3 regions of the Blastococcus sp. SYSU DS1021 genome follow, and region 2 is predicted to be linked to each of the others. Evidence: predicted binding sites of a transcription regulator. Region 2 holds the regulator's gene; each other region holds the start of a gene.
What was found. The regulator LexA, encoded in region 2, represses DNA repair genes until DNA is damaged. The targets are predictions, from matches to a motif close to TCGAACANNTGTTCGA.
Positions count from the first base shown of each region.

Region 1: a site for LexA is predicted at 6,549-6,564, ahead of ruvC (crossover junction endodeoxyribonuclease RuvC). Genes of this name have one in related genera too.
Region 3: a site for LexA is predicted at 7,121-7,136, ahead of dnaB (replicative DNA helicase). Genes of this name have one in related genera too.

Region 1 covers NZ_JBJHAL010000007.1:39,894-50,251, reverse strand. Annotated here, with positions in the region: gene ACI8AP_RS07075 (RelA/SpoT family protein) at 1-115, opposite strand, end outside; gene ACI8AP_RS07070 (adenine phosphoribosyltransferase) at 209-760, opposite strand; gene secF (protein translocase subunit SecF) at 757-2,100, opposite strand; gene secD (protein translocase subunit SecD) at 2,097-3,728, opposite strand; gene yajC (preprotein translocase subunit YajC) at 3,743-4,054, opposite strand; gene ruvB (Holliday junction branch migration DNA helicase RuvB) at 4,203-5,327, opposite strand; gene ruvA (Holliday junction branch migration protein RuvA) at 5,324-5,983, opposite strand; gene ruvC (crossover junction endodeoxyribonuclease RuvC) at 5,959-6,531, opposite strand; gene ACI8AP_RS07035 (YebC/PmpR family DNA-binding transcriptional regulator) at 6,640-7,401, opposite strand; gene pdxT (pyridoxal 5'-phosphate synthase glutaminase subunit PdxT) at 7,398-8,027, opposite strand; gene pdxS (pyridoxal 5'-phosphate synthase lyase subunit PdxS) at 8,024-8,932, opposite strand; gene ACI8AP_RS07020 (hypothetical protein) at 8,981-9,532, opposite strand; gene ACI8AP_RS07015 (glycosyltransferase family 4 protein) at 9,544-10,358, opposite strand, start outside.
Region 2 covers NZ_JBJHAL010000012.1:39,153-49,510, forward strand. Annotated here, with positions in the region: gene ACI8AP_RS10950 (DUF349 domain-containing protein) at 1-313, opposite strand, end outside; gene ACI8AP_RS10955 (hypothetical protein) at 354-1,079, shown strand; gene miaA (tRNA (adenosine(37)-N6)-dimethylallyltransferase MiaA) at 1,076-2,032, shown strand; gene dapF (diaminopimelate epimerase) at 2,029-2,901, shown strand; gene ACI8AP_RS10970 (hypothetical protein) at 2,906-3,112, opposite strand; gene hflX (GTPase HflX) at 3,227-4,717, shown strand; gene ACI8AP_RS10980 (phosphatase PAP2 family protein) at 4,776-5,498, shown strand; gene ACI8AP_RS10985 (hypothetical protein) at 5,470-6,513, shown strand; gene lexA (transcriptional repressor LexA) at 6,517-7,284, opposite strand; gene ACI8AP_RS10995 (LysM peptidoglycan-binding domain-containing protein) at 7,490-8,002, shown strand; gene ACI8AP_RS11000 (hypothetical protein) at 8,128-8,886, shown strand; gene nrdR (transcriptional regulator NrdR) at 9,403-9,924, shown strand; gene ACI8AP_RS11010 (vitamin B12-dependent ribonucleotide reductase) at 10,069-10,358, shown strand, end outside.
Region 3 covers NZ_JBJHAL010000014.1:68,732-79,089, reverse strand. Annotated here, with positions in the region: gene ACI8AP_RS12275 (PucR family transcriptional regulator) at 1-934, opposite strand, end outside; gene ACI8AP_RS12270 (ferredoxin reductase) at 1,027-2,136, shown strand; gene ACI8AP_RS12265 (fatty acid desaturase family protein) at 2,163-3,359, shown strand; gene ACI8AP_RS12260 (Ig-like domain-containing protein) at 3,490-5,418, opposite strand; gene dnaB (replicative DNA helicase) at 5,666-7,036, opposite strand; gene rplI (50S ribosomal protein L9) at 7,826-8,272, opposite strand; gene rpsR (30S ribosomal protein S18) at 8,284-8,520, opposite strand; gene ACI8AP_RS12240 (single-stranded DNA-binding protein) at 8,620-9,108, opposite strand; gene rpsF (30S ribosomal protein S6) at 9,111-9,398, opposite strand; gene ACI8AP_RS12230 (deoxyribonuclease IV) at 9,752-10,358, shown strand, end outside.

The DNA.
Region 1 (10,358 bases), on a different contig from region 2:
GGCGGACCGCGGGCCGCTCGGGCAGCGGGCTGCGGACCGGCGCCTCACCCACCGCATCGGCGACGGCCCCACCGGGCCGCGCCACAGCCGCGTCGGCGGCTACTTCGGAGGCCACGGGCGACTCCTGCGGCTGGCAGAGGGGGGACCCCCACCATGCTAGCCGGACCACGCCCGCCGCCGCCCGGGCGGCGAGCGGGTTCTCCCTCGGTCAGGTGGTCCAGAGTGCGTGCACCGGGTGCGGTGCCAGGAGGGCCCGCCCTCCGAGGGCCGCCAGCTCGACGACCACCGAGATCGCCGCCACCACGCCGCCGAGCTGCTCGACCAGCGCCACGGCGGCGCCGAGCGTGCCGCCGGTGGCGAGCACGTCGTCGACGAGCAGCACCCGCTGACCGGGGCGCACCGAGTCCGCGTGCAGCTCCAGCGTCGCCGTCCCGTACTCCAGGGTGTAGTCGGCTGACACCCGCTCGCGCGGCAGCTTGCCCGCCTTGCGGATGGGCACCATGCCCACCCCGGCGTCGAGCGCCACCGCCGCGGCCAGCAGGAACCCGCGCGCCTCCACCCCGGCGACGACGTCGAACGGCCGCGGACCGGACCCGTGCGGCGCCGCCAGCCCGTCGACCATGCGCCGGAAGGCGGGCCCGTCGGCGAAGACCGGGGTCAGGTCGCGGAAGACGATGCCCGGTTCCGGGTGGTCGGGGACGTCGACGGTGAGGGAGGCGATGAGCTCGTCGAGCGGCTGCTCGACCGGCGCCGCGCTCACCGGCGCCGCTTGCCCGACGGCCGGCTGGACCCGGGGCGCTGCGGGCGGGCACCCGGCCGCGGGGCGGCGCTGGCGCCCCGTGGCGCGTCCGGCCGCACCGACGGCGGCGACTCGACGACGACGTCGGCGGTGACGGCACCGGGCAGCTCGGAGGCCGCGGCCGCGCCGGTGCTCCGGCGCCGGCGGGCACTGGCCACGGGACCGGCCGGGACGGCGGCGCCGTCGGCCCGCGCGGCCGAGGAGCGCCTGGCCAGCACCCGCCGGCGCAGCGCCTGCTGGGCCGGCTCGCGCTCCTTGAGGTCGGCGACGATCGGCGTGGCGAGCACGATCGACGAGTAGGTACCGGCGGCCAGGCCCACGAAGAGCACGAGGGCCAGGTCCTTGAGGGTGCCCACGCCGAGCAGGCCGGCACCCACGAAGAGCAGGCCGGCGACCGGGAGCAGCGCGATGACCGAGGTGTTGATCGACCGCATCAACGTCTGGTTGACGGCGAGGTTGGCCGCCTCGCCCCAGGTCATGCGGGCGCTGCGCTCCAGGTCGCGGGTGTTCTCGTCGACCTTGTCGAACACGACGACGGTGTCGTACAGGGAGAAGCCGAGGATCGTGAGGAAGCCGATGACCGTCGACGGCGTGACCTCGAAGCCGACCAGGGCGTACACCCCGGCGGTGACGACGATGTCGTGCACGAGCGCGGCCATGGCGCCGACGGCCATCTTCGGCTGGAAGCGCACGGCGAGGAAGAGCACGACGGCGACGAGGAAGACCGCCAGCGCCACGAGCGCCTGGTCGGTGATGTCCTGGCCCCACTCCGCGCTGACCGACTCCGGGCTGACCTGCTGCGGGGCGATGCCGACGGCCTCGGCCATCTCCTCCACCACGGCGCGCTCGGTCTCGTTGTCCAGCTGCGAGGTGCGGATGAGCAGCGTGTTGCCGCCGACGACCTGGGCGGAGGCGACATCGGCGCCGGCGTCCTCCGCGGCGGCGCGCGCCTCCTGCAGCTGCTGCTCGGTGCCGGGCAGCCGGAAGCTGTTACCGCCCTCGAAGTCGATGCCGAAGTTGAACCCGCGGAAGACCATCGAGAGCAGGCACAGCAGCACCACGACCGCGGTGATCCGGTAGATCAGGCGGCTGCGACCGACGACGTCCAGGCCGGCCTCGCCGTTGTAGAGCCGGTGGGCCAGTCCGCCGCGTCCGCCGCGTCCGCCGGGCGCGGCCGGGGTGGCGGCGTCGTCGTCGCTGCCCGGGTCCTGGGGGAGCCCGGCGTCGGCGAGCGCCTCCTCGCCGGTGCTCACCGGCGGCTGCTCGGAGGTCGGCTCGGCCGGGTCCGTCGGGCGGGTCATGAGGTGCTCCTGTCCTGCCGGCCGCCGACCGCGGCGGTGGCACCGACGAGTTCCCGCGCCGGTGCGGCGGGGCCCGTGCGACGGGTGTGCTCCACCCGGCCGAGGCCCGAGAACCGGTTCTTGCCGAAGTTCTTGAACCGGGAGAGCACGGCCATGAGCGGGTGGGTGAAGAGGAAGACGACGACGAGGTCGAGCACCGTCGACATGCCGAGGGTGAAGGCGAAGCCCTTCACGTCGCCGATGGCGAGCAGGTACAGGATCGCCGCGGCCAGGAAGCTGACCGCGTCCGCGGACAGGATGGTGCGCCGCGCCCGGACCCAGGCCCGGGGAACCGCCGACCGCAGCGACCGGCCCTCGCGGATCTCGTCCTTGAGCCGCTCGAAGTACACGACGAAGGAGTCGGCGGTGATGCCGATCGAGACGATGAACCCGGCGATGCCGGCGAGGCTGAGGGTGAAGCCGATCTCCCGCCCCAGCAGGATCAGGCAGGCGTAGACGACCACCGCCGAGAGGATCAGGCTGGCGATCATGACGAGGCCGAGCAGCCGGTAGTAGACCAGCGCGTACACGAAGACCAGCGCGATGCCGAGGGCGCCCGCGATGAGGCCTGCCTCCAGCTGCTCCTCGCCGAGCTCGGTGGAGATCGACTGGGCGGTGGCCTGGGTGAAGGTCAGCGGCAGGGCGCCGTACCGGAGCTGGTTGGCCAGCTCGGTGGCCGACTCCTGGTCGAAGCTGCCCTGGATGGTGGTCTGGCCGTTGATGGCGCCCTGGATGGTGGGCGCGGAGACGACCCGGCCGTCCAGGGTGAAGGCCACGTTCGACCCCACGTTGGCCGCGGTGTAGTTGGCCCACGTCTCCCGCCCGCCGGACCGGAAGTCCAGCAGGACGATCCAGCTGCCGTCGGTCGGGTCGGTGGCGGCGTTGGCGTCGTCGATCTCGGTGCCCTCGATGATCGTGGGGCCGAGCAGGTACTTGACGGTGCCGTCCTCGCTGCACGCGGCCACGAAGTCCTCGGGCCGGGTCACCTCGCCCAGCAGCTCCTCCGCGTCGCAGGTCAGCGTCGCGAACTCGGCGGCGGCCTCCTCCTGCGTGACGGCGGGGGCGTCCGGGTCGGGCAGCGTGGGGTCGGCGACGGCGCCGTCGCCGGTCGCCGGGTCCTCCGCCGCGTCGCCGGTGTCCTCCGCGGCGCTCCCGTCGGCCGTCTCCCCCTCGGTCGCCTCGGCGTCGGTGCCGGGCTCCTCCTCGGCGGGGCCGGCGGGGGCCACCTCCAACACGGGCCGGAAGCGCAGCTGCGCCGTGGCACCGAGCTCCCGGGCCTGTTCGCCGTCGTCCCCGGGCACCGAGATGATGATGTTGGAGTCGCCCTCGGTGACCACCGAGGCCTCGGCGACGCCGAGGCCGTTCACCCGCTGCTCGATGATCCGCCGGGCCAGCTCCAGGTCCTCCTGGGCCGGCGCCTGGCCGTCGGGGGTGCGGGCGGTCAGGGTCACCGTCGTGCCGCCGCGCAGGTCGAGGCCGAGCTGCGGCGTCCGGGTGTCCCCGGTGAAGAAGACCAGCCCGTAGAGCAGGGCGACGATCAGCACGAACGCGCCGAAGTAGCGCCCCGCGGGGAGGGTGCGGTTGGCCACGGAGGTCCCCCGGGTCAGACGGTGCCGTCGGCCGGGCGCGCGGGGTCCTCGTCGGACGGCGCGGTCCCGGCCGGGCGGCGGACCTCGAGGATCGCCTGGCGGGCGAAGGTCGCCACGACACCCGGCGCGATCTCGAGGTCGATGGTGGTCTCACCGACCCCGGCCACCGTGCCGTGCATGCCGCTGGTCGTCATGACCGGGGTGCCGACGGTCAGGGAGGCCAGCAGAGCCGCGTGCTGCTCCTGCATCTTCTTGCGCTGTCGCGCGGGCAGCACGAACAGCACGACGGCCAGCAGGGCCAGCATGATCAGCGGGAAGTACTCCACGACAGGTGTGCCTCTCTTCCGCGACTGGTTGCTCGCGGTGGGTGCGGCCCGGGACGGGACCGCTCGGGTGCATCGGTTGCCGTACGCACGGCGACCAGGCGGGACGCGCACGGCCCGGCCTGCGAGTTGCGCGCCAGCGTCCGGGAGTCTAGGCGTCGAACAGGGTCTCTGACGACGACCCCGGTGCCTGTGGGTCTGCTGTGACCCGGCCGAGCGCGCCGCCGCCGGCCGGCAGCGGCCGGCCGAGGTGCGCCCAGGCGGCCTCGGTCGCGACCCGCCCGCGCGGCGTGCGGGCCAGCAGCCCGGCGCGCACCAGGAACGGCTCGCACACCTCCTCGACCGTGTGCGGCTCCTCGCCGACGGCCACCGCCAGGGTGGCGACGCCGACCGGCCCGCCACCGAACTTGCCGACCAGCGCGTCCAGCACCTCCCGGTCCAGCCGGTCCAGGCCCAGGTGGTCGACGTCGTACAGGGCCAGCGCGGCCTCGGCGACCTCGCGGGTCACCCGGCCGTCGGCCTCCACCTCGGCGTAGTCGCGCACCCGGCGCAGCAGCCGGTTGGCGATGCGCGGGGTCCCGCGGGAGCGCCCCGCGATCTCCGCCGATCCCTCGTCGGTCAGCTCCACCCCGAGCAGCGCCGCGCTGCGGGCCAGCACCCGCTGCAGGTCGGCCGGCTCGTAGAACTCCATCTGGCCGACGAAGCCGAACCGGTCCCGCAGCGGGCCGGTGAGCAGCCCGGCGCGGGTGGTGGCGCCGACCAGCGTGAACGGGTTGATCTCCAGCGGGATCGCCGTCGCCCCGGGGCCCTTGCCGACGACGACGTCGACCCGGAAGTCCTCCATCGCCATGTAGAGCAGTTCCTCGGCGGGGCGGGCGATGCGGTGGATCTCGTCGATGAAGAGGACGTCGCCGGGGGCCAGGTTCGAGAGCATCGCGGCGAGGTCGCCGGACCGCTCGATCGCCGGCCCGCTGGTGATCTTCACCGAGGTGCCCAGCTCGGAGCCGATGATCAGCGCCAGGCTGGTCTTCCCCAGCCCGGGCGGGCCGGAGAGCAGGACGTGGTCGGGCGTGCGGCCACGGCGGCGCGCCCCCTCGAGCACCAGGGCCAGCTGGCGGGCGACCTTGGGCTGGCCGATGAAGTCGTCGAGCGAGTGCGGGCGCAGCGCCGACTCGACGACCCGCTCCTCGTCCCCCGCCTGCGGCGACACCGACCACTCCGGCGCCGCCTCGGCGGCCAGCTCACCGGTCAGCGACCGGTCGAACGGCGCGGTCACGACCTACCCAACAGCTGGAGCGCCCGCCGCAGCAGCACCGCGACCTCCACGCTCCCCGTCGCCGCGAGCTGCTCGTCGGCCACCGGGGCCAGCTGGGCGACCGCCCCCTCGGCCTCCTTGCCGCTCCACCCCAGCCCGACGAGGGCCGAGGTGAGCTGGTCCCGCCACGGGGCCACCGGCGTGACCGCCGGCAGCCCGGCGGGCGCCGGCGCGTCCAGCGAGGTGTCGGTGCTGGTCGAGCCGAGGCGGTCGCGCAGCTCGAGGATGAGCCGCTCGGCCCCCTTCTTGCCGATGCCGGGGACCTGCATGAGCGCCTTGACGTCGGCCATCGAGACGGCGCGGCGGACCTCCCGCGGCGGGTGGATGGCCAGCACCGCCTGGGCCAGCCGCGGCCCGACGCCGTTCGCCGTCTGCAGCAGCTCGAACAGCTGGCGCTCGTCGTCGTCGGCGAAGCCGTAGAGGGTGAGCGAGTCCTCGCGCACGACCAGGCTGGTGGCCAGCCGGGCGGCCTCCCCCACCTGCAGCCGGGCGATCGTCCCCGGGGTGCACTGCACCGCCAGGCCGATCCCGCCGACCTCGACGACGGCGCCGTCGGGCCCCACCGCGGCCACCCGGCCGTGCACGCTGGCGATCATCGGGCCGCCACCCCCGTCCACCGGGGCAGCGTGCCGGTGGACCGCACCGGCGCGCCGATCCCGCCGGCGATCGCGGCGGTCCGCAGCCGCTGCTGCGCCGGGCCGCGCCACGCGTGGCAGACCGCCAGCGCCAGGGCGTCGGCGGCGTCGGCCGGCTTGGGGGCGGTGGCGAGCCCCAGGACCCGGGTGACCATGAGGGTGACCTGCTCCTTGTCCGCGCGGCCGTTGCCCGAGATCGCCGCCTTCACCTCGCTGGGCGTGTGCCAGGCGACCGGGCGGTCGGCCTGGGCGGCGGCCAGCGCGGCGACGCCCGCCGCCTGCGCCGTGCCCGTCGCCGTGCCCTTGTTGTTCTGGGTGAACACCCGCTCGATCGCCACGACGTCGGGACGGTGCTCGCGCAACAGCGCCGTGACGGCGGTGTGCAGCTCGAGCAGCCGCAGCTCGAGGTCGAGCTCGGCCATGGTGCGGACCACGCCGACGCCGACCACCGTCGGCCGCGCCCCCGGGCGCCCGTCGACCACGCCCCACCCGCACCGGGTGAGGCCCGGGTCGATACCGAGCACCCGCATCGTCACGCTCCCGTCAGCCGAACTGGTGTTCGACCGAGGCTAACCGCAGCCCCCGACCGGACCCCGTCAACACGCCAGGTGATCTGACGAATCGGCACCGGGGTCCTTCTAGGCGTCGGCGGTGACCTTCTCCATGACGTCGTCGGGCACCTCGTAGTTGGCGTAGACGTTCTGCACGTCGTCGAGGTCCTCGAGGGCGTCGATGAGCTTGAAGACCTTGGTCGCCCCGTCCTCGTCGAGCTCCACCTGGACGCTGGGCAGGAAGCCGGCGTCGGCCGAGTCGTACTCGATACCGGCCTCCTGCAGCGCGGTGCGCACGGCCACCAGGTCACCGGGCTCGCAGATGACCTCGAGCGTGTCGCCCAGGTCGCGCACCTCCTCGGCGCCGGCGTCCAGCACCGCCATCAGCACGCTGTCCTCGTCGACGTCGCCGGACTTCGGCACCACGACCACGCCCTTGCGGGAGAAGAGGTAGGAGACGGAGCCGGGGTCGGCCATCGACCCGCCGTTGCGGGTCATGGCGGTGCGGACCTCCATGGCCGAGCGGTTCTTGTTGTCGGTGAGGCACTCGATGAGCACCGCGACACCGCCGGCCGCGTAGCCCTCGTAGGTGATGCCCTGGTAGTCGACGCCACCGGCCTCGGCGCCCGATCCGCGCTTGACCGCGCGGTCGATGTTGTCGTTGGGCACCGAGCTCTTCTTCGCCTTCTGGATGGCGTCGAAGAGCGTCGGGTTGCCGGCGGGGTCACCGCCGCCCGTGCGGGCGGCGACCTCGATGTTCTTGATCAGCTTGGCGAAGAGCTTGCCGCGCTTGGCGTCGATCCCGGCCTTCTTGTGCTTGGTCGTCGCCCACTTGGAGTGGCCGCTCACGGCTCTCCCCTCTCTGCGTCGGCCAGGTGAGCGCGCACGATGTCGACGAACAGCGCGTGCACCCGGCGGTCCCCGGTCAGCTCGGGGTGGAAGCTGGTGGCCACCACGTCGCCCTGGCGGACCGCGACGATCCTACCGTCGGCCGCACCGCCCACGACCCGCCCGAGGACCTGCACCCCCGGGCCGGCCTCCTCCACCCACGGCGCGCGGATGAAGACGGCGTGCAGCGGGCCCCCGCCGAGCCCGTCCAGCTCGACCCGGGTCTCGAAGGAGTCGGCCTGCCGGCCGAAGGCGTTCCGCCGGACGGTCACGTCCAGCCCGCCGACGGTCGGCTGCCCCGGCGGGGCGCCGACCAGCCGGTCGGCGAGCAGGATCATGCCCGCGCAGGTCCCGTAGGCGGGCAGCCCCGCGCGCACCGCCGCGCGCAGCGGCTCGAGCAGACCGAACCGCCCGGCCAGGGTCCCCATCGTCGTCGACTCCCCGCCGGGGACGACGATCCCGTCGACGCCGGCCAGCTCCTCCGGCCGGCGCACCGGCCGCGGCTCGGCCCCCTCGGCCCGCAGCACCGCGAGGTGCTCGCGGACGTCGCCCTGCAGCGCCAGCACCCCGATGACGGGGGCGGTCACCACCCGCGGGTGGCGTAGCGCTCGGCCGCCGGCAGCGTCGAGACGTCGATCCCGACCATCGGCTCGCCCAGCCCGCGCGAGACCTTGGCGATCACGTCGGGGTCGTCGGAGAACGTCGTCGCCTGCACGATGGCCGCCGCCCGCTGCGCCGGGTCGCCGGACTTGAAGATGCCCGAGCCGACGAACACGCCCTCGGCGCCCAGCTGCATCATCATCGCCGCGTCGGCCGGGGTGGCGATGCCACCGGCGGTGAACAGCACCACCGGCAGCTTGCCGAGCCGGGCCACCTCGGCCACCAGGTCGTACGGCGCCCGCAGCTCCTTGGCGGCCACGAAGAGCTCGCTCTCGTCGAGGGTGCCCAGCGCCTTGATGCCGGCCCGGATCGACCGCATGTGCCGGGTGGCCTCCACGACGTTGCCGGTGCCGGCCTCGCCCTTGGACCGGATCATCGCCGCGCCCTCGGAGATGCGCCGCAGCGCCTCGCCGAGGTCGGTGGCGCCGCAGACGAACGGCACGGTGAACGCGTGCTTGTCGATGTGGTGCGCCTCGTCCGCGGGGGTGAGCACCTCGGACTCGTCGATGTAGTCCACACCGAGGGACTGCAGCACCTGCGCCTCGACGAAGTGGCCGATGCGGGCCTTGGCCATCACGGGGATGGAGACGGCGTCGACGATCCCCTGGACCATGTCCGGGTCGCTCATCCGCGCGATGCCGCCCTGGGCGCGGATGTCGGCCGGCACCCGCTCCAGCGCCATCACCGCCACGGCGCCGGCGTCCTCGGCGATCCGGGCCTGCTCCGGCGTGACGACGTCCATGATGACGCCGCCCTTGAGCTGCTCGGCCATGCCGCGCTTCACGCGGTCGGTACCGGTCCGGGCGACGGACGGGTCGGGCTGCGTCGTCACAGGTTTCCGCCTTGGGGTCGAGAACGGGGGTCCCCCACCCTACGGGCGTCAGCCGGCGAGGCGGCCGGCCACGTCGGCGTCCTTGGTCACGTCGCCCAGGCGGTCGTCGATGTCGAAGTAGCGCGGCAGCGGGCGCGTGCGGTGCAGGCCCGCCCAACGGGGGAAGCGCCGGCCGCGCAGCTCGCGGGTGTCGCGCACGGCGTCGTTGTAGAACCGGCGGGCCAGGGCGACCCGCGTCTGGGTGCCCGCCAGGTCCGCGCGCAGCGCCGCGGGGACGCCCGGCAGGCCGGGCGGCAGCTCGCGCAGCTGGTGCCCGAGCGCGTTCTCCGCCAGCTCGCGGTCCCCCGCGTCGCGGGCCGCGCGCGCCTCCGCTGCGTGCGACACCAGGCCGAGCCGGACCTCGGCGGCGAGGGCCGCTGGGTGGTGGCGGGCCAGCTCCTCGGCGAGCCCGGCGCGGCGCTGCAGCTGGGCGTCCAGCGTCGCCCAGGCCCGGTCGACCCGGGCGTCCAGCCGCCGCAGCCGGGTGAGCGTCCAGCCGGTCCAGACCACCAGGAGCAGGAGCACTCCGGCGGCGAGCAGCAACCAGGCCAGGGACGTCACGGTCCCCGAGGCTAGCGGCGCGGCCGCCGTATGCGGGGAGGTCCGGCCGCGGTGCCTGTCGGCGGCACGCCGGGGAACTCGTCCTCGGGCGCCGCGGTCACCACGCCGCCGCCGGGCGGCAGGACGGTCTCGTACACCGCCAGGACGCGGCGGGCGAGCACCTGCCAGTCGTAGCGCGCGGCCACCTGGGAGCCGCGCGCGGCGAGCTCGGCGCGCCGGGCGGGGTCGGCGAGCAGGTCCGCGAGCGCCCGGCCGAGCGCGGCCGGGTCGTCGCGTCGCACCACGACTCCCGCGGCCCCGTCGTCCAGCACCCGGACGAACGCGTCCAGGTCGCTGGCGACGACGGGCGCCCCGGCGGCCATCGCCTCGATGAGGATCACGCCGAACGACTCACCGAGCAGGTTGGGTGCGCAGTAGACGTCCACGCTCCGCAGCAGCGCCGCCTTGTCCGCCTCCGAGACCTCCCCGAGCAGGGTCACGTGCGGCCGCAGCTCGGTGCCCACCATGGACCACAGCTGGTCGGCGTCACCGCGTCCGGCGATGAGCAGCCGCACCGCCGGGTGGGTCCGGACGACGGTGCGCAGCGCCGCCAGCAGCACCGGCAGCCCCTTGCGGGGCTCGTCGAACCGCCCGACGAAGCCGATGGTGGGCGGGGCGCCCGTCCCCCGGCCGTAGCCGGGCAGCGGCGGCCCGTCGGCGAAGAACGGCACGTGCACGCCGTTGGGGATGATGACGGCGTCGCCCCCCAGGTGCTCGACCTGCACGCGCCGGGCGAAGTCGGAGACGGCGATCCGGCCGCTGATCTTCTCCAGCCAGGGCCGCGTCA
Region 2 (10,358 bases):
ACTGCGCCGGGTCGCTCACCACCCGCTCGACCGGAGGAGCCGCCGGGGCCGGGGCCGGCGTCGGCTCCGGGGTGGTCGCGGGTTCCGGTTCGGCCGCGGGTGCGGGCGCCGGCTCCGGTGCCGGCGCCGCGCCGGTGGGGTCGGCGAGGGCCGCCTCCGCGGGGGTCGGCGCCGCCGGCGTGCCGGCCGCGGGGGTCACCGCGTCGGCGCCGTCGGTCGGGGTCGCCGCCTCGGGGGCGGGGGTCTCGGGGGTCTCCGCAATCGGCGGAGCGGCCTGCTGCACCCCGTTGCCGGGGTCGTCCGTGCTCGACACGTCCGGCAGTGTCCCACGTCGCATCGGCGACACTGCTGCGGTGACCTCCCACCACGGCGGCGTCCCGGCCCGGACGCCCCGCCCGTCGGCTGCCGTCGCCTTCTGCCCGTGCCCGCCGCTGCTCGTCCCGGCGGTGGAGGGGCGGCCCTCGCCCGAGACCGCCGCGCTGCGGTCGGCCTGCGCGGATGCGGTGACCGCCTTGCTCGGCGCCGCGCCGGAGGTGGTGGTCGTCGTGGGGCCCGGTGCGGCGCCCGGGGAACGCTTCGGGCCCGGCGACGGCGGTGACCTCCGCGGGTTCGGCGTCGACCTGGAGCTGCCCTTCGACGGGTGGTTGCGCCCGGGAGGTCTCCGGCTCCCCCTCGCGCACACCGTCGGTACCTGGCTGCTCGACCAGGCGTCGTTCGCCGGCACCCGCGTCGGGGTCGGGCCGGCCGACCTCGGCCAGCTGCTGCGGGACCTGCCGCCTCCGGTGGGCGTGCTCGCGATGGGCGACGGCTCGGCCCGGCGCTCGGTCAAGGCACCCGGGTACCTGGATCCGGCGGCCGAGCCGTTCGACGCCGCCGTCGCCACCGCCCTGGCGACGGGGGACACCGCCGGGCTGGCCGCGCTCGACCCGGCGGCGGGGGAGCGGCTCCTCGCCGCCGGCGTACCGGTCTGGCGGGCGGTGGGAGCCGCGCTCGCGGGCCGGCACGTCACCGCGCGGCTGCGGTACGACGGGGCGCCGTTCGGGGTGGGCTACCCGGTCGCCGACTGGGTGGTCGCGTGAGCGGAGCGCCCGGCGGCGGCGGACCAGTGGTCCCGACCCCGCCGCCGGTGGTCGCGATCGTCGGCCCGACGGCGACCGGCAAGACCGCGCTCGCCGTCGAGCTGGCCCGGCGGCTGGGCGGCGAGGTGGTGAACGCCGACTCGATGCAGCTCTACCGCGGCATGGACATCGGCACCGCCAAGCCCGGTCTCGCCGAGCGCGGCGGGGTGCCGCACCACCTGCTCGACCTGTGGCACGTGCGCGAACCGGCATCGGTGGCCGAGTACCGGCGGCGAGCGCGAGCCGAGATAGACCGGCTGCGGGCCGCCGGCACCGTGCCGCTGCTCGTCGGCGGCTCGGGGTTGTACGTGCGCGCCGTCCTCGACGAGCTGGAGTTCCCCGGCACCGACCCGGTGGTCCGCGCCCGCCTGGAGGGGGAGCTCGCGGACGCCGGTCCGGCCGCGCTGCACGCCCGGCTGGCCGGGCTCGACCCGGCCGCCGCCGCGGCCGTCCTGCCCAGCAACGGCCGGCGGATCGTGCGCGCTCTCGAGGTGATCGAGCTGACCGGTGGGCCGTTCCGCGCCGAGCTCCCCGAGCCGCGCCCGCACTACCCGGCGGTGGTGCTCGGGCTGGACCGCGAACCCGCGGAGCTCGACGAACGGATCGCCGTCCGGGTCGACCGGATGTGGGCCGCGGGGTTCGTGGACGAGGTGGCGGCGCTCGCCGCCGACGGGCTCCGCGAGGGGCCGACGGCCTCCCGCGCCCTCGGCTACGCCCAGGTGCTGGCCCAGTTCGACGGCGCGCTGTCGGCCGAGGAGGCACGCGAGCGCACCGTCACCACGACCCGCAGGTTCGTGCGTCGGCAGCGGTCCTGGTTCCGGCGGGACGCCGCGACGATGTGGCTCGACGCCGCCCGGGCCGACCTGGCCGACGCAGCGACCGGGGTGATCACCGGCCGTACGATCGATCCGTGACCTCCTCGCCGCGCGTGCTGCTCGGGCACGGCACCGAGAACGACTTCGTGGTGCTGCCCGACCCCGACGGCACCGTGTGGGCCGGCGACCGGCTGGATGCCGCCATGGTGCGGCGGCTGTGCGAGCGCCGGGCCGGGCTGGGGGGCGATGGCGTGCTGCGGCTGGTGCGCAGCGCCCACGTGCCCGACGCTCCCGCCGTGCTGGGGGAGGACCTGCCCCGGTGCGAGTGGTTCATGGACCACCGCAACGCCGACGGCTCCTACGCGGAGATGTGCGGCAACGGCATCCGGCTGTTCCTGCACGCGCTGATCAGCGAGGGGCTCGTCGACCGCGCCGCCTGCGCCGACGGCCTGCTCGTCGGCACCCGGGGCGGGCCCCGCCGGGTGGGCGCCGGTGCCGACGGCGGCTACTGGGTCGACATGGGCCCCGCCCGCCCGTTCGGCGAGGGCGAGGCGCTGCTCGACGGCCGGGCGTTCGCCGGTCTCGCCGTCAGCATGGGCAACCCCCACCTGGCCTGCCTGACCGACGTGCCCGTCGAGCAGCTGGACCTGACCGGTACCCCGGCGTTCGACGAGGGGCTGTTCCCGGAGGGCGTCAACGTCGAGCTGGTGAACGTCCTGGAGCCGGGTGCCCACGTGCGGCTGCGGGTCAGCGAGCGCGGGGTGGGCGAGACGCGGTCGTGCGGCACCGGCGCCTGCGCCGCGGCCTACGCGGCCCTGCGTGCCGCGGGCGCCGACGAGGGCACGGTCGTCGTCGACGTCCCCGGGGGCCGCCTGTCGGTGCAGGTGACCCCCGGGACGACGGTCCTCAGCGGTCCGGCCGTGCTGGTGTCGGCCGGCACGCTGTGCCCGGAGTGGCTCCGGGCCTGAGGCGTCAGCGGCGGTCGTCGTCGGGCGGCAGCGGGACCATCGCGTCGTCGTCGCCGGTGGCCGGAGGGGTGGGTGGCGCCCCCCGGCCGCTGTCCTGGTCGGCGCCGGCACCCATCGGGTTGCGCGGCGGGCCGCCGATGCCCTCGGGGTCCCGGCCCGGGTCGTCCAGCTCGCTGTTCGAACCCAGCCGGCTCGATCCGCTCTCGCTCATCGGTTCCTCCTCCGTGCGTCGCGTTCGTCGCGCTGGCCCTACCCCTGCCGCCGGTCGGGATGCATCCGGGGCGTCGATGCGTTGTACCGGGCGATGACAACTCAGGTGCTTTCCATGCAGGACCGTGCCACGCTGGAGACGATGACGACCGCCCCCGACGCCCTGCCCCTCGACGAGCAGGCCGACCTCGACACCCGCTCCGCGCCCACCGGGCGGTGGGCCGAGGCCGACGACACCACCGGCTCCTACGCGCTCGAGGCGCGCGGCGCCCTGCGCCGGGTGGCCGGTCTCTCCACCGAGCTCGCCGACGTCACCGAGGTCGAGTACCGGCAGCTGCGACTCGAGCGCGTCGTGCTCGTCGGCGTCTGGACCGAGGGCACCCAGGCCGACGCCGACCGCTCGCTGGCCGAGCTGGCCGCCCTGGCCGAGACGGCGGGCTCGCAGGTGCTCGAGGCGGTCAGCCAGCGGCGCGACAAGCCCGACGCTGCCACCTACGTCGGCTCGGGCAAGGCCAACGAGATCCGCGACATCGTCGCCGCCACCGGCGCCGACACCGTCATCTGTGACGGTGAGCTCACCCCCGGCCAGCTCAACCAGCTGGAGAAGGTGCTCAAGGTCAAGGTCGTCGACCGGACGGCGCTGATCCTCGACATCTTCGCCCAGCACGCGACGAGCCGGGAGGGCAAGGCCCAGGTCGAGCTCGCCCAGATGCAGTACATGCTGCCGCGGCTGCGCGGTTGGGGTGAGTCGATGTCCCGGCAGGCCGGTGGCCGGGTCGCCGGCGGTGGCGGCATCGGTACCCGCGGACCGGGTGAGACGAAGATCGAGACCGACCGCCGGCGCATCCGCGCCCGGGTGAGCAAGCTGCGCCGGGAGATCGCCGGCATGGCGACCGCCCGCGCCACCCAGCGGGCGAGCCGGGGACGCAACGCCGTGCCGAGCGTGGCGATCGCCGGGTACACCAATGCGGGCAAGTCAAGCCTGCTCAACCAGCTCACCGGCGCCGGCGTGCTGGTGGAGAACGCGCTGTTCGCCACCCTCGACCCGACGGTGCGCCGGGCGCAGTCGCCGGACGGCCGGGAGTACACGCTCACCGACACCGTCGGCTTCGTGCGCCACCTGCCGCACCAGCTGGTGGACGCGTTCCGCTCCACGCTGGAGGAGGTCGCCGCGGCGGACCTGCTGCTGCACGTGGTCGACGGCTCCGACCCCGATCCGCTCGGTCAGATCGACGCCGTCCACGTCGTGCTGAGCGAGATCGACGCGGCCGCCGTGCCGGAGGTCATCGTCGTCAACAAGGTCGACGCGATGAGCGAGGAGGACATCCTCACCCTCCGCCAGGCCCTGCCGGGCGCGGTCTGGGTCTCGGCCCGCACCGGCGTCGGCATCGACGCCCTCCGCAAGCTGGTGGCCGAGCGGCTGCCGCACCCCGACGTCGAGGTCGACGTGCTCGTGCCCTACGAGCGCGGTGATCTCGTGGCCCGGGTGCACCGGGACGGCGAGGTGCTCGGCGAGCGGCACGAGGACGGCGGCACACGGCTCACCGCGCGGGTGGACGGCGCCCTCGCCGCGGTGCTCGAGGAGTTCGCGGTCCCGGTGGGCTGAGCTGGGGCGGTCGATCGGCTCGGATCACGATCCGGTCACGGGCCGGTACGGTGGCGGCGTGACCAGGGGCGCGGTGCGGGTGGCCGAGTCACCGCGCGCCGCCCCCGTGGTCCCGCCCGGCCGGCCGCCGTGGTGGCTGGTCGCCGTGGCGCTGCTGGTCGGCGTCCTCATCACCGCCGACCTGCTCCGCCACGGGCCGTCGGAGCGGATGGACCTCCGGGTGTCGGAGATCGTCAGCGACTGGGGCCTGAGGGACACGCCGGGCTACCCGGCGGTGTGGGTGGTCACGCAGCTCGGCGGGCGCGTGACCATCCTCGTCGTCCTCGCCGGCCTGGTCGGCTACCTGCTGTGGCGGCGCGGCACCTGGATGCCGGCCCTCCGCGTGCTGCTGGCGCTCGGGGTGCTGACCGCCGGGGTGTACGCGATCAAGCACGGGATCGGGCGGACGGCGCCGGCGTTCCCGGGCTCCTACTTCTTCCACGCCGACGGCGCCTCGTTCCCCTCCGGTCACGTCGCCAACGCAGTGCTCATGTGGGGGGTGGCCCGCTGGCAGGCGGTCGAGTACGGGCTCCCGCCGGCGGTACAGCGGACCTTCTGGTGGCTGAGCGTCGTCGGGCCGGTCGCCACTGGCGCGGCGATGGTGTCGCTGGACTTCCACTGGGTCACCGACGCGGTCGTGGGCGCCGCTGTCGGGATCGTCCTCCTGGGCGTGGTTCATGCACTGGACGCGATGGTTCTGTCACGCTTGGTACGTGCCCGAGCAGGCCAAGCGAGTTCCTAGCCGCGCCCGGCGGCGTCGGCTCGTCGTCGCGAGCGCCCTGACCGGCGCCCTGGCCGTGCTCGTCCCCGGGTCCGCGTCGGCGGAGGAGCCGGCGCCGGAGGTCCGGTGCGCCATCACGGACCCCCGACTCGCCGAGCTGTCCGGCCTGGTGGTGGTAGGAGAGCAGATGCTCGCCCTCAACGACGGCGGTGACCGGGTCGAAGTCCTCGGGCTCGATGCCGCCTGTGCGGTGGTCGACGTGCAGGCCGGGGCCGCGGACCCCTTCGACCCCGAAGACCTCGGCGTCGGCTCGGACGGGAGCGTCTGGATCGCCGACACCGGTGACAACGGCACGAGCCGTGCCACCGTCGCGCTGCATGTCCTCCGGCCCGACGGCGCGGCAGCGCTGCATCGGCTGACCTACCCCGACGGCGCGCACGACGCCGAGGCGCTGCTCCTGGCCCCGGACGGGACGCCGTACCTCGTGACCAAGGAAGTGCTCGGCTCCAGCGGGGTCTACCGGCCCGCCGCCGCGCTCGTCGACGGCGGCACTGTGCCGATGGAGCGGGTGGGCACGGTCAACGTCACCCTCACCGGAACCCCGGGTGGCCCCGTGGGTCGTGCGGGGCAGTTGCTGATCACCGGAGGTGCCGTTGCCGGCGACGGGAGCGCACTGGCGCTGCGCACCTACACGGACGCCTACGTGTGGCCGCTGTCCGGTTCGGACGTGCCCGGTGCGCTGGCCGGCGAACCGGTGCGGGTGGCGCTCCCCGAGTCGCCGCAGGGCGAGGCCGTCAGCTTCTCCGCCGACAACCGGGCGCTCGTGGTCGCGAGCGAGGGCCTGCCCAGCGCCGTCACCGTGGTTCCCCTGCCCGCCGCGACCGCCGCCGCGAAGCCGACTCCCGCGGAGGACCCGCTGCCGTCCTTCGCGGAACTCACCCGCTCGGACCGCTCGCCGATCGCCTCGGCGCTGATCGCCGCCGTCGTCGCCACTCTCGTGGTCTGGGTGGGCGGGAAACTGCGCCGCCGGACCTGACCCTCAGACCCGGCGCAGGACCGACACCACCCGCCCGAGGATCGTCGCCTCGTCTCCGGGAATCGGTTCGTAGGCCGGGTTGTGCGGCAGCAGCCACACGTGACCGTCCCGGCGCTTGTAGGTCTTCACCGTCGCCTCGCCGTCGATCATCGCCGCCACGATCTCCCCGTTCTCGGCGGTCGGCTGCTGGCGGACGACGACCCAGTCGCCGTCGCAGATGGCGGCCTCGACCATCGAGTCGCCGGCCACCTTGAGCATGAAGACGGTTCCCTCGCCGACCAGCTCGCGCGGCAGCGGGAAGACGTCCTCCACCGCCTGCTCGGCGAGCACTGGGCCACCGGCGGCGATCCGGCCCACGAGCGGGACATAGGCGGGCGCGGCGGCCTGCACGCCGTCGCCGACCACGGGGGGTTCGACCGGTGCGGCGGTGGCCCGGCCGGCATCCCCGGGCAGTCGCACGTCCAGGGCGCGCGGGCGGTTCGGGTCGCGCCGCAGCCAGCCCTTCTTCTGCAGCACCGAGAGCTGGTGCGCGACCGAGGATGCCGAGGACAGCCCGACGGCCTCGCCGATCTCACGCACCGACGGCGGGTAGCCGCGCCGGTCGATGGAGTCGCGGATCACCTCGAGCACCCGCCGCTGCCGCTGGGTGAGCCCGTCCCCATCGGCCGCGCGGTCGGGAAAGGCCCGTACCGACGCCGAACCGTCCGCCGTCCCCGGGGCCACGCCCGCGGTGCCGCCCCGGTTGCCGGACGTCCTGCTCGAGTCCGCCACGTCTCCTCCTCGCCGGCTGCCCGCGCAGCTCTCGACCCTCGTCGTCGGAGGAACGGTAGCGCCGATCGGCGGCCACTTCAAACAGGTGTTCGAAACTTTCCCGTGTCGCTCCCCAAGTGTCGGTCCCATCCGGTAGACATCGGACAAGCGTTCGAATCGAACACACGTTCGCGTCCGGCGGGTGCCGGCCAGGAGGGCTGAACACATGACGAGCAGCACGGCACTGCGGGTCCGCGGCCAGGTGTCGGTCGACCCGGGGGAGCGGCGCGCCGGTCCGCCACCCGCCCGGCGTCTCCGGGTGCTCCCGCCGCCTCGCTCCTACGCGGAGATGCCCGAACCTCTGCCCGCGCCGGCTCGCGGGAGGATGAGCGGCCCACGGGCGACGGTGGGGCGATCGCCCGGCCGGGGGCGTCGGGAGCGGGTGGAGCAGCCGCCGCTCCGGTTGACGTCGCGCGGCCGTCGTGTGCTCGCGGTCCTCACCCTCCTCCTCGCCGCGGGCGTGATCGTCCTCGGCAGCGCCGTCCTCGGGGATGCGGGTGGCGGATTGGAGCTCATGGGGACGACCAATGTGATCGTCGAGCCGGGTGACACGCTCTGGTCCATCGCCGGCGCGGTCGCCGACGGGCGCGATGTCCGCGACGTCGTCGTCGACATCCAGCGGCTGAACGGGCTCGGCTCCGCGGCCATCTCGCCTGGTCAGGTCCTCGTCCTGCCCTGACGGCCCCGTAGGGCTCGGTGCCTGCGCGCCAGGGCGAGGTGTTCACAACGCGGCCCGGCGACTTCGTCAACCCTCAGTACAGGCACGTTCACCGTGCGTGCTGGTCGGCCACCTACGGTACGTCCGTGTCCAGCGTCATGGAGAACCGCGCCGCCGTGTTCACCACTCGTCCCCAGGCCGTCGAGGTCCACCAGGCGGGTGCCTGGTGTGCGGGGGAGCTGTTGGGGTGGCGACACGACGACTCCGGCGCGTGCCAGATGTGGGTGCGGGTCGTCGCCGGAGGCGAGGAGCAGGCGCTCTGGATCGACCTGGGGGATGTGCGGCTCCCGGAGTCGCCGGCCGTCGAGGTGTCCCCGGTGACGCAGGCGATGCCCGCCTCCCTGTCAGCGGCACCGCTGCGTGACGGTCCGTCGACCGATGTCGAGGCGACCGCCAGCCTGCCGCTGCTGCGCGACCGCTGCGAGCCGCGAACCGGTGCCCAGCGGCCGGGCGGTCGCCGGCGCGCGCCGGAGAGCGACGCCGTGCAGGCCGCGCCGGCGTCCTCGGTGCCGGTGCCGGTGCCGCCCCCGGGTCGGCACCGCGCTCCGGCCACCGAGTCCGGCCCGGTCGTGGGCCGGCACCGCGCCGCCGACACCGACCTCTTCCCGGCCGTCGTCGAGAGCGCGCCGGACGCGCAGTCCCCGACCCGTGAGGACCGACCGCGGGGCGGTGGCTGGTCGGTGCCCGCGGCCCGCTCCGCGAGCACGGTCGAGACCCGCTCCACGGCGAGCGGCTGGACCCCGCCGGCCGACGTCGACCAGGATCTCCTGACCCGCCCGATGCGGTTGAGTGACCAGATCCCGCACTCGCGGCGGCCCCGGGTGGGCGGCGCGGTCAGCGTCTGATCGTCGTTCGGCGGCCCTCGCCGCGTCGACCCCGCGGGGGTGCTCGGCGCCGCCGTCGCGTGCCCGCCGGGTCGCCCGTGGCCGGGTGCGGACCGCCCAGTTCGCCGATCGGTGTGCGGCCGGCGCGTGGTTCTGCGGGTCGGAACCGCGCATGAGCGCACAGCCTTGCCGGGGCGAGCGTCCCCGGGTCGTTCCTGCGGTGTGTCGCCGCGCTCGGCACCCTCTCCGGGGAGCGTCGGGCACGGAGTTCGGCGCGTCGTCGCGGCGTGTCCTGTGACAGCTGGGGACCGCTGTTCCGCCTGCGCACCGCAGTGTCGGGGCGGAACACGCCGACGGAACGATCACTTGCACATCTTGTGTGGCCCGTCCTAGGGTTCCCCTACATCTAGTAGTTACAGAGCTGTAAGCCCGTCCACAGGCTGGTCCTCAGGTTGTCCCCGGCGCATCCACCGGATGTCCCCAGGGGAGTGCACAGCCGGCCGGTGGCGGGCGCGGCGCGAAGGGAGGTGAACCACCGTGCGTTGCCCGTTCTGCCACAACGCCGACAGTCGGGTCATCGACTCGCGGGAGGCCGACGAGGGCGCCACCACCCGGCGTCGTCGCTCCTGTCCTGCGTGCGGGCGGCGGTTCACCACCGTCGAGGAGGCGGTGCTCGCCGTCGTCAAGCGCAACGGCGTCAGCGAGCCGTTCAACCGCAGCAAGGTGGTTGCCGGCGTCCGGCGGGCCTGCCAGGGCCGGCCGGTCGACGAGGGCCAGCTCAAGCTCCTCGCCCAGCAGGTGGAGGACGCCATCCGCGCCAGCGGCGCGGCGGAGGTGCCGAGCCACGAGGTCGGCCTGGCCATCCTCGGCCCGCTGCGCGAGCTGGACGAGGTGGCCTACCTCCGGTTCGCCAGCGTCTACCGCTCCTTCACCTCGGTGGCCGACTTCGAGCGGGAGATCGCCGAGCTGAAGGCCCGGCAGCCCGCCGCGCCGCCGGGGGAGACGGGCCCGCCCGAGCCCCGGCGACCCGTTCCGTCCGGCACCGGCGCCGGCACCTGAGAACTGTCGGTGCCACCCGATAGACAGCAGTTCGAGCAGTTACCGATCGCGGCTCTTCCCCAGCCCCCGATCCACCACCGCGCAGCACCACCGCGCAGCCCCGCGAAGCACCACGCGACACACGACCAGGGAGAGCTCCACACCATGACCGAGACCGACGACCGCGTGGCCGGCGCCCGCCCCCGCCGCAGCGCCAAGACTCCCAGCCGGGCCAAGGGCCTCAAGATCAAGCGCGTCTTCACCACCGCTGGTGTGCACCCGTACGACGAGGTGACCTGGGAGCGTCGTGACGTCGTCATGACCAACTGGCGGGACGGCTCGATCAACTTCGAGCAGCGCGGTGTCGAGTTCCCGGCCGAGTGGAGCATCAACGCCACCAACATCGTCACCACGAAGTACTTCCGCGGCGCCGTCGGCACCCCGCAGCGCGAGAC
Region 3 (10,358 bases), on a different contig from region 2:
GCGCCTCCTCGTCGGCGCGCAGCAGCAGCTCGGCCAGCCGGGCATCGGTGTCCACGGGCCCGTCCTCCGCCCCGGCCATGCCCAGCCGCAGGGCACGCACCGCGCGGCCGTAGGACGCCTGCGCGCTCCACCACGGGCGCGCCGGCCCGACCACCGCCCGGCGGCCCGCCAGGCCGCGCAGCAGGGCGCCGCGTCGGGCGCCGTCGGCGTCCGGCACGAGCAGCACCGCGGTCTCCCCGGCCGGGTCCAGCCCGGGCAGGTCCTCGGTCGCGACGAGGGTGCGCGGATCGAGGGAGACCATCGCGCCGCGGACCCGCCCCTCGGGGAGCAGCGCGACGGTCAGCGTGCGCGGCGGCGTCCAGTCGGCCCGCTGCGCCAGCTCGGTGAGCTCCGTGTGCGGACTGCCGGTCAGCAGCCCGCGCGCCAGCCGCTCGAGCAGGCGCTGGCGCGCGCGCCCGCTGGAGGCCAGCTCGTCGGCGTGCCCGGCGACGCTCGCCGCGGAGAGCCGGTCGATGTAGGCGAACACCAGCTCGGCGAACCGGGCGAGCGACTCGGGGTCCATTCCCGTGCGGACGGCGGTGGCGCTCATGTCCCGCCATGACACCCGCGCACCCACCCGGTAGGCGGCCAGCAGCGCGTCCATCGAGCGGCCGCTGCGCGCCTCACCGCGGCCCAGGGCGTACGCGGCCTCGACGACCGGGCCCCCGGGGGTGCCGGCGTCCACGTTGCCCCCGGCGGCGGCGACCTGCAGGAAGCCCCGCAACGCCATCTCGACGGCGGCGGAGATCTTGCGACCCATCGGGCCGGCGAACGCGTCCGCGTAGCTGGGGACGCCCACGATGATCTCCTCCACCGCCCGCTCGGCGACAGCCGTCAGCTCGGCGCGCATCGCCTCCGCGACGGTCTCCGGGAACGGTGCCGGGTCCGGGGACATCGGGTCTCCTTTGTTCAGCCGGAACAGAAGCTACCGCTGGATTCACATCCGGAGCACAGGTATCTGGTGCTCGGACTGGGAAAGCTGAGTACATGACAGCAACCGCCCCTCGCCCCGCTGCGGCTCGCCCGCCGACGCGGAGCGCGCTGCGCGACCGGGTGTTCAGGCTCGCCGAGCTGGTGACCACCCCGCTGCTGCCGGTCGACTACCTCGACCTGTTCGACCCGCTCCGCTCGGGTGCGGCTCTGCGCGGTCGGATCGAGGCCGTGCAGCGGGAGACCCGGGACGCGGCGAGCATCGTGATCCGCCCCGGCCGCGACTGGCTGCCGCACACGCCCGGCCAGTACGTCCGCACCGGCGTCGACATCGACGGGGTCCGCCAGTGGCGCGCCTACTCGATCACCTCGGTCCTCGGCCGGGCCGACGGCTGCTTCACCATCACGGTGAAGGCCATCCCCGACGGCAAGGTCAGCAACTACCTGGTGCACCGCGTGCAGCCGGGCACGATCGTCCAGCTCGACCAGGCCACCGGGGAGTTCTGCCTGCCCGAGCAGGTGCCGGCCAAGGCGCTGTTCGTCACCGCCGGGTCCGGCATCACGCCGGTCATGGGCATCCTGCGCAACCACGCCGACTCCCTGGCCGACACCGTGCTGGTCCACTCGGCGCCCACCGCCGACGACGTCGTCTTCGGCGACGAGCTGCGGCAGATGGCCGCCGAGGGCCGGATCCGGCTCATCGAGCAGCACACCGACAGCGCCGGCATGCTCGACGCGCGGTCGATCGCCGAACTGGTGCCCGACCTGCACGAGCGCGCCACCTGGGCCTGCGGCCCCGTCGGCATGCTGGAGGCGCTGGAGGAGCACTGGGCCTCGGTCGGCATCGCCGACCGGCTCTACACCGAGCGCTTCCGCCCGCGGATCGCCGTCACCGGCGAGGGCGGCACCGTCACCTTCACCAGGAACGGCGCGAGCGTCGAGGCCGACGGCGCGACCCCCATCCTCGACGCCGCCGAGGAGGCCGGCGTCCTCATGCCGAGCGGCTGCCGGATGGGCATCTGCTACGGCTGCGTGCTCCCCCTGCGCGAGGGCGCGGTCCGCGACCTGCGCAACGGGGAGATCACCACCGCGGAGGACGTCGGCGACGGCGTTCTCGTCCAGACCTGCATCAGCGCCCCCGCCGGCGCCTGCGCCATCGACCACTGATCCAGCCGAACCGAGGAGCCGGACACATGACCGTTCTGCAGAAGAAGCCCGAGAACCCGATCGCCCACCTGACCGCCGAGGACATCGAGCTCATCGGCAAGGAGCTCGACACCATCCGGCAGGAGGTGCGCGACAGCCTCGGTGAGGACGACGCGAAGTACATCCGCACGGTCATCGACGTGCAGCGCAAGCTCGAGCTGGGCAGCCGCGCCGTCCTGCTGTTCTCCAAGTTCCCCCCGGCGTGGGTGCTCGGCACCGCCGGCCTCTCGATCGCCAAGATCCTCGAGAACATGGAGATCGGGCACAACATCCTGCACGGCCAGTGGGACTGGATGCGCGACCCGAAGATCCACTCCACGACGTGGGAGTGGGACATGGCCAGCCCGGCCGCGCAGTGGAAGCACTCGCACAACGAGCTGCACCACACGTACACGAACGTCGTCGGCAAGGACAACGACCTCGGCTACGGCATCATGCGCGTCGACGAGGACCAGAAGTGGCACCCGTTGTACCTGGCGCAGCCGCTGTGGAACTTCATCAACGCCTGCTTCTTCGAGTACGGGATCGCCGCGTACGACCTGGAGCTGGGCAAGAACCTGGCAACCAAGAAGCGGCGCAACGACCCGAAGTTCCGGGCTGCCGCCAAGCAGGTGCTGAAGAAGATCCGCAACCAGGCCGCCAAGGACTACGTCGTCCACCCGCTGCTGTCGGGCCCGTCGTTCCTGCCGACGCTGGCCGCGAACTTCACCGCCAACGTCGTGCGGAACCTGTGGTCGCACTCGGTCATCATGTGCGGCCACTTCCCCGAGGGCGTGGAGACCTTCGAGAAGACCTCGATCGAGGGGGAGACCCGCGGCGAGTGGTACCTCCGCCAGATGCTGGGCTCGGCGAACATCTCCGGCAGCAAGGCCATGCACATCATGACCGGGAACCTGTCGCACCAGGTGGAGCACCACCTGTTCCCCGACCTCCCGAGCAACCGGTACGCCGAGATCGCCCCGCGGGTGAAGGAGATCTTCGACCGCTACGACCTGACCTACCACTCCGCCCCGCTGTACAAGCAGGTCGCGAGCGCGTGGCACAAGGTCATCCGGCTCTCGCTGCCCAACGGCTGGCTCGCCGAGACGACGCCGAAGAACGCCCCGGCGCAGCTGGCCAAGCTGTACAAGATGACCACCGGCGGGCCCAAGGTCCGCCGCGAGCTGATGCGCGCCGCCGCCTGAGAAAGGACCCCGCCCACCTCACCCTTCGCTCGCTCAGGGTGGGCCTCGGGGCAGGGCCGTGAACGGGAGAGGCCCAGGACCGTCGTGGTCCTGGGCCTCTCGCGTGCAACGCCCCCCGGCGCTCAGGGCATCAGCCCTGGCCGGGGAAGTTCAGCGACCACAGCAACGTCGGGTCGCTGATCGGCACCTCCCACACCGGGCCGTCGAGATCGGGGTCGACGACCTCCCCGCGGCCGAGGAATGCCGCGACCTGCCCCTGGGCCTGCATCGCGGCCACCGGGAACCGCGCGACGTCCAGCAGGAAGCCGTGCGGGTTGAGCGCGGCGGTGGTGGCCTCGTCGTTGCGGAAGAGGCTCGTCCGCGACCACAGGTCACCGGCGTCGACCAGCGTGTAGGACGTCGGGTTCGGCACCGTCTGGTCACCGAACGCGACCTGGACCAGCACCCGGTCGTGCCGGATCAGCGGCGCGAACGTCTCCGGGCTGCCGGGTCGGGTCAGCCACGTCGCCTTGGCCAGGTAGTCCTGGATGGCCAGGGCACCGGGCGCGGTCGCGGTCACCGGGCCCTCACCGCGCAGCGGCAGCTGCTCCTCGAAGAACCAGCGGCTGGCGTCGGGGCTGTTGGGCGCCAGACCCGCGGCCTGGAGCGCCTGGAAGGTGAGCGGCCGGAAGGCCGGCGAGAGGCGCGAGATCTCGCTGATCGGGCCCCCGGGCACGTTGAGCACCGAGCGGGCAATCGCCCGGTCGGCGCCGGCGAGCATGGTGCCGTAGATGCCACCGAAGCTCTGCCCGAAGTAGGTGACCCGCGCGCCGGACAGGTCGCCGCGCCGGTCGCCGTCGACGTCCGTTCCGCCCAGCGAGCGGACCAGCGTCATGATGTCGGCCGCGGTCTGGCGGAGCGCGTCCCGGGACGAGACCGCACCGGCCGCCCCCGTGGCCGAGGAGCCCTCGGTGCTGCCGAAGAGCCCGTCACCGTCCTGGTCGATGCCCCGGCCGTAGCTCGGGAACGTCCGGGTCTCGCCCGCTGCCGTGGTGATCTGCCAGCTGCTCTCCGGGCCGTACCCGTGCCCGACCACGTTGGTCCCGATGGTCGCGATGCCGCTGCGGGCGTTGGTGAGGGCGGCGAGGAACACGCTGGTCGTCGAGCCGGTGAAGCCGTGCCCGAAGACTGCGGTGGGCCAGCCGCCGTCCGGCGCGGGGCCGGGCGGGAGGACGGCGACGAAGGGCAGGCGGTCGGCCTCGACCGGCGCCGGACCGTCGTCCCGGGTCGGCGTCTGGGTGATGGCGCCGTCGGGGGTGAGCCAGGACGGTGCCTGGTAGGAACCGAACACCAGCGTGCTGCCGGCGGGCAGGAGGTTGATCGGCTGGACGCTCGGCCCGGCCGGGGTGCCCCCCGGCGTGGCGGGAGCCGGCCGGTCGGGGACGAAGGTGACCGTCGAGCCCGTCACCGGGACGACGCCGTCGATCTCCAGCCCGGGGCGCGCGATCCCGAGCTCGCGCAGCGCGCGGTTCGACTGGATCTGCCGGTTCAGGTCGAGCAGTCCGTCGGTGGCGCTCAGCGTCGTGAAGGTCTCGGTGGTGGCCGAGTTCGCCGGCCCGGCCTGCACGTCGATGCGGTACGTGGTGCCCGGTGCGAGCTGCTCCACGGGGTGGGCGTACAGCGTGTTGGTGGCCGGGTCCCAGACGACGCGGTCGACGCCGGTGCGCCACCCGCCGCGCTCCTGCCGCACGGTGATCCGCTCGGCGACCTGGGCCGGGTCGACCGGGGCGCTGAAGCGGACGGCGATGCGCGGGTCGAGGTCGAAGCCGTCGAGCTGGTTGAGCCGCTCGACGAGACCGCAGGTGACGACGGTGCCGCAGTTCTCCGTCGGCAGGGCGACCCGCAGGCCGGTGAGCTGCTGCCGGTCGGGAACGGTCAGGTCGTTCGTGGGGAAGACCGATACCGGCTGGGCCGGTGCGGGGGCGGCGAGCGCGGGGGAGGCGGTGGCCGTGACGGTCACCGCCGCAGCCAGGGCGCTGATGACCGACGCGGTCGTCCGGCGCCAGGGATGTGAGGACAACGGGTCTCCTATGCCTGAGGGGACCTCTTCCTAACCCACTGGTGACACGAGCCACAATGGTTGCCAGCTGCATCGGTGCAGACCGTGGCGCTGCGCTGCGCGGATGGGTCCGTGCACGGTGCTCGCAGCCCATCACGGGGGCTACCAGCACGGATTGCCGAGCACGACCGGACCCCGTGCCCCCCAGATGCCGCGGGGCCCGGGACCGACCGGTCCCGGGCCCCGCCCAGCCGTACAGCCGGGCGGCTCAGTTCGCCATGTCCACGAAGCGGCTGTAGTGGCCCTGGAAGGCGACCGTGACGTTGGCGGTCGGGCCGTTGCGGTGCTTGACCAGCATGATGTCGGCCTCGCCGGCCCGCGGGGACTCCTTCTCGTACATGTCCTCGCGGTGGATCATCATCACCATGTCGGCGTCCTGCTCGATCGAGCCGGACTCGCGGAGGTCCGAGAGCATCGGCTTCTTGTCCTGGCGCTGCTCCGACCCACGGTTCAGCTGCGACATCGCGATCACCGGGACCTCGAGCTCCTTGGCCAGCAGCTTGAGCGCACGGGAGAACTCCGAGACCTCCTGCTGGCGGCTCTCGACGCGCTTGCCCGACGTCATCAGCTGCAGGTAGTCGATGACCACGAGCTTGAGGTCGTTGCGCTGCTTGAGCCGCCGCGCCTTCGCCCGGATCTCCATCATCGTCATGTTCGGCGAGTCGTCGATGTAGAGCGGGGCGTCGGCGACCTCCCCCATCCGGCGCGCGAGCTTGGCCCAGTCCTCGTCGGAGAGGGAGCCGGCGCGCATGTGGTGCAGCGGCACCTTCGCCTCCGCCGACAGCAGACGCATGGTGATCTCGTGCTTGCTCATCTCCAGCGAGAAGATGACCGCGGGCAGCCCGTGCTTCACCGTCGCCGACCGGGCGATGTCCAGCCCCAGGGTCGACTTGCCCACGCCGGGACGGGCCGCGATGACGACCATCTGGCCCGCCTGCAGGCCGTTGGTCAGCTCGTCGAGGTCGCGGATGCCCGTGGGCACACCGCGGGCCGTGCCGCCGCGGGAGGCGATGGCGTCCAGCTCGTCCATCGTCGGCTGGAGGACGTCCTCGAGGCGCGAGTAGTCCTCGCTCATGCGTTTCTCGGTGACGTCGTAGATCTCCTGCTGGGCCCGGTCGACGATGTCGTCGACGTCGCCCTTCCCACCGGCTGCGCCGTAGCCCAGCTGGACGACCCGGGTACCGGCCTCCACCAGCCGTCGCAGCACCGCCTGCTCGGCGACGATCGCGGCGTAGTAGCCGGCGTTGGCCGCCGTCGGCGTGGACTGGATGAGCGTGTGCAGGTAGACCGCGCCGCCCATCTTCGACAGCTGGTCGGTGCGGTTGAGCTCCGCGGCCACGGTGATCGCGTCGGCCGGCTCACCCCGCCCGTACAGGTCGAGGATGCAGTCGAAGATCACCTGGTGCGCCGGCCGGTAGAAGTCGTTGCCGTGCAGCACCTCCACGACGTCTGCGATCGCGTCCTTGCTCAGCAGCATGCCGCCGAGCACCGACTGCTCCGCCGCGACGTCCTGCGGCGGCTGCCGGTCGTACGCCGGCGCTGTCGCGGACGGTCGGCTGAACTCGTCGGCCACCGCCACGGGGGTACCTCCATCTCCTTGCGGGCGCGCCCGCATCACCACCACGCGCAGGGGAAGTACGCGAGCTCGGCGGACGGCGCCATGCCGAACACCTGTTCGGCTCCTGCCTACCGGAGGGGACTGACAGTCACGTCCGCTCGGTGGCCGGAGAGGACGTTAGGAAGCAGCGCGGGCCACGTCCACCACCGGTGTGCACACCGATCTGCACAACTTGTGGACAAGTCGGTGGACGGACGCATGTCGACATGTGGAGGAGTACGGGGACAGCCGCTCCGCGCCGGCGGTCACCCGCCAGCTGACCTGCAGGGACGCTGCCCACCGGGTGTGGACGGAGAAAACCCAGAAAGAAAATCCGAGGTGTCGTACCAGGAGCCACACCGGTGCACCGGTCCCCTCCGCGAGGCCGGCCGGCCACCTTCCGGACGTGGCGTCGTGACCGGCCGGCCACCTCGTGGACGGCGCGCGATGACCGCCCCAGCGCCCCCGTGGCGGGCTCCGGCTGATCCCCGCCCTCCCGGGCACCCTGCCCCGGTCGGACGGCGCGAGAGCGGTCCTCAGGGCACCCGGCGGGCCGGCCACGCCGAGCAGGGGGGTCCGGCAGGGGCACGGCGGAGGCGTCAGGGGACCAGGCCCCGCAGACGCCACGAGGGGCGCCGGACCTGCGTCCGACGCCCCTCGTGGGCGGTGCCTTCGTCCGATGGCTCACCCCGAGCGAGCACGGGGAGAGCGCGGACGGGGCGCCCCTCTGCCCGGTCCCGTCGCGAGCGGCGGGCGGCAGAGGGGCCTCGATCAGCTGGCGACGACCTCGATGGTCAGCTGAGCGTTGACCTCCGGGTGCACCCGCACGGTGACGGTGTGCTGGCCCGTGGTCTTGATGCTGCTGGGCAGCTCGATCCGGCGACGGTCGAGCTCCGGGCCACCGGCGGCGGTCACGGCAGCGGCGACGTCGGCGGTGGTGACCCGGCCGAACAGCCGGCCACCGTCACCGGCGCGCGCCGGCACCTGGACGGTCAGCCCGGACAGGCGACCGGCCACGGCCTGCGCCTCCTCGAGCGACCGGACGTCGCGGGTGGCACGCGCCCGGCGCAGCGACTCGACCTGCTTCTCCGCACCCCGGGTGGCGACGATGGCCAGCCCGCGGGGCAGGAGGTAGTTGCGGCCGTAGCCGCCCTTGACCTCGACGGTGTCACCGGAGGACCCGAGACCGGTGACCTCCTGCGTGAGGATCAGCTTCATCGTGCTCATGATCAGCGCGCCGTCGAGGTGTAGGGCAGCAGGGCCATCTCACGGCTGTTCTTCACGGCCGTGGCGACGTCCCGCTGGTGCTGGCTGCAGTTGCCGCTGACGCGGCGGGCACGGATCTTGCCGCGGTCGGAGATGAACTTCCGCAGCAGGGTCGTGTCCTTGTAGTCGATGTAGGTCGCCTTGTCCTTGCAGAACTGGCAGACCTTCTTCTTGGGCTTGCGAACAGGGGGCTTGGGCACTGATATCTCCAGTGAGGGAAGTGCGTGGGTGACCTGGGGTGGCCCTCCTGCAGGGGCCCACGCCGAGCGGAGCGAGGCGTGGGGGGCAGGAGGGTCCTCTTAGAAGGGCGGCTCGTCCGACGGCCCGGCGGGCGTCGACCACGGGTCGCTCGCCCCGCCGCCACCGCCGAAACCACCACCGCCGCCACCGCCGCCGCCGCTGAAGCCGCCGCCGCCCTCACCGCGCGAGGCGCGGGTGACCTTGGCGGTGGCGTAGCGCAGGGAGGGGCCGATCTCGTCGACCTCGAGCTCGACGACGGTGCGCTTCTCGCCTTCCTTCGTCTCGAACGAGCGCTGCTTGAGGCGACCGCTGACGATGACCCGCGATCCACGGGTCAGCGACTCGGCCACGTTCTCCGCGGCCTGCCGCCACACGTTGCAGCGGAGGAACAGCGCCTCGCCGTCCTTCCACTCCTGCGACTGGCGGTCGAAGGTCCGCGGCGTCGAGGCCACGGTGAAGTTGGCGACGGCAGCGCCCGACGGCGTGAAGCGCAGCTCCGGATCGGCGGTGAGGTTGCCGATGACGGTGATGACGGTCTCGCCGGCCATGGTCAGTGGACCTCGGGCCGCATCAGCTTCGTGCGCAGGACCGACTCGTTGAGGTTCAGCTGCCGGTCGAGCTCGGCCACCGCGGCCGGCTCGGCCTGGATGTCCACGACCGCGTAGATGCCCTCGACGTGCTTCTTGATCTCGTAGGCCATGCGGCGACGGCCCCAGATCTCGGTCTTGACGGTGCCACCGGAGTTGGTGACGACGGTCAGGAACCGGTCGAGCGAGGGAGCGATCGTGCGCTCCTCCAGGTCGGGGTCGAGAATGACCATCAGTTCGTAGTGACGCACGGAGAACCCCACCTCCTCTGGTCTTCGCGGCTGCAGGGAATCTGCAGCAGGAGGGTCGTACACGCGTCGCGCGCCCCGGCAGGAGCCGGAACGCGCGCACCCAGGCTACCAGCGGCGGAGCAGGGCGGGCCAGGCGCTGTCCGCAGGTGGGGGACCCCGTCCCTCCCCACCCCCTCGCGAGCTCGGGGCGGCCCCGGCGGGCCGAGCGACGAAGGCGACCCGTTGCCATGTTCTGCTAGCTCCACGTCGAGGCGACACCACGACCGGCGGATCACCCCGGTCACGGCCTCGACGATGACGTGACGTGCGCGATACGGGTGAACCCGCATCCCGTCGAGAAACCGGAGATCAGCATGGCCGTGCACCCCATCGGCGTACACGTGGGCACCGGAGCGGACGACGCACCCGTCCCCGGCCCGCTGGCCCGGGCGGCGGAGGTCGGCGCCGACGCGGTGCAGGTCTTCCTCGCCGATCCCCAGGGGTGGAAGGCGCCACCTCCCCGCCCCGATGCCGCGCAGCTGCGCGAGTCCGGCCTCGCGCTGTTCGTCCACGCCCCCTACGTGCTCAACGTGGCGACGACGAACAACCGCATCCGCATCCCCAGCCGGACGCTGCTGGGCAAGCACGCCCAGGCCGCGGCGGAGGTGGGCGCGCGCGGCCTCGTGGTCCACGGCGGGCACGTGCTGGCCGGCGACGACCCGGCTGTGGGCGTCGACAACTGGCGCAAGACGTTCGCCCGTCAGGCCGAGCAGGGCGGCTTCCCCGTGCCCGTGCTGATCGAGAACACCGCCGGGGGCGGCAACGCGATGGCCCGCGACCTGGACGCGCTCGGCCGGCTGTGGGAGGCCGTCGGCGAGTACGGGGCCGGCTTCGTCCTGGACACCTGCCACGGCTGGGCCGCCGGCTGGGACCTCGGCGCGGCCGTCGACGCCGTCCGCGCGGTGACGGGCCGGATCGACC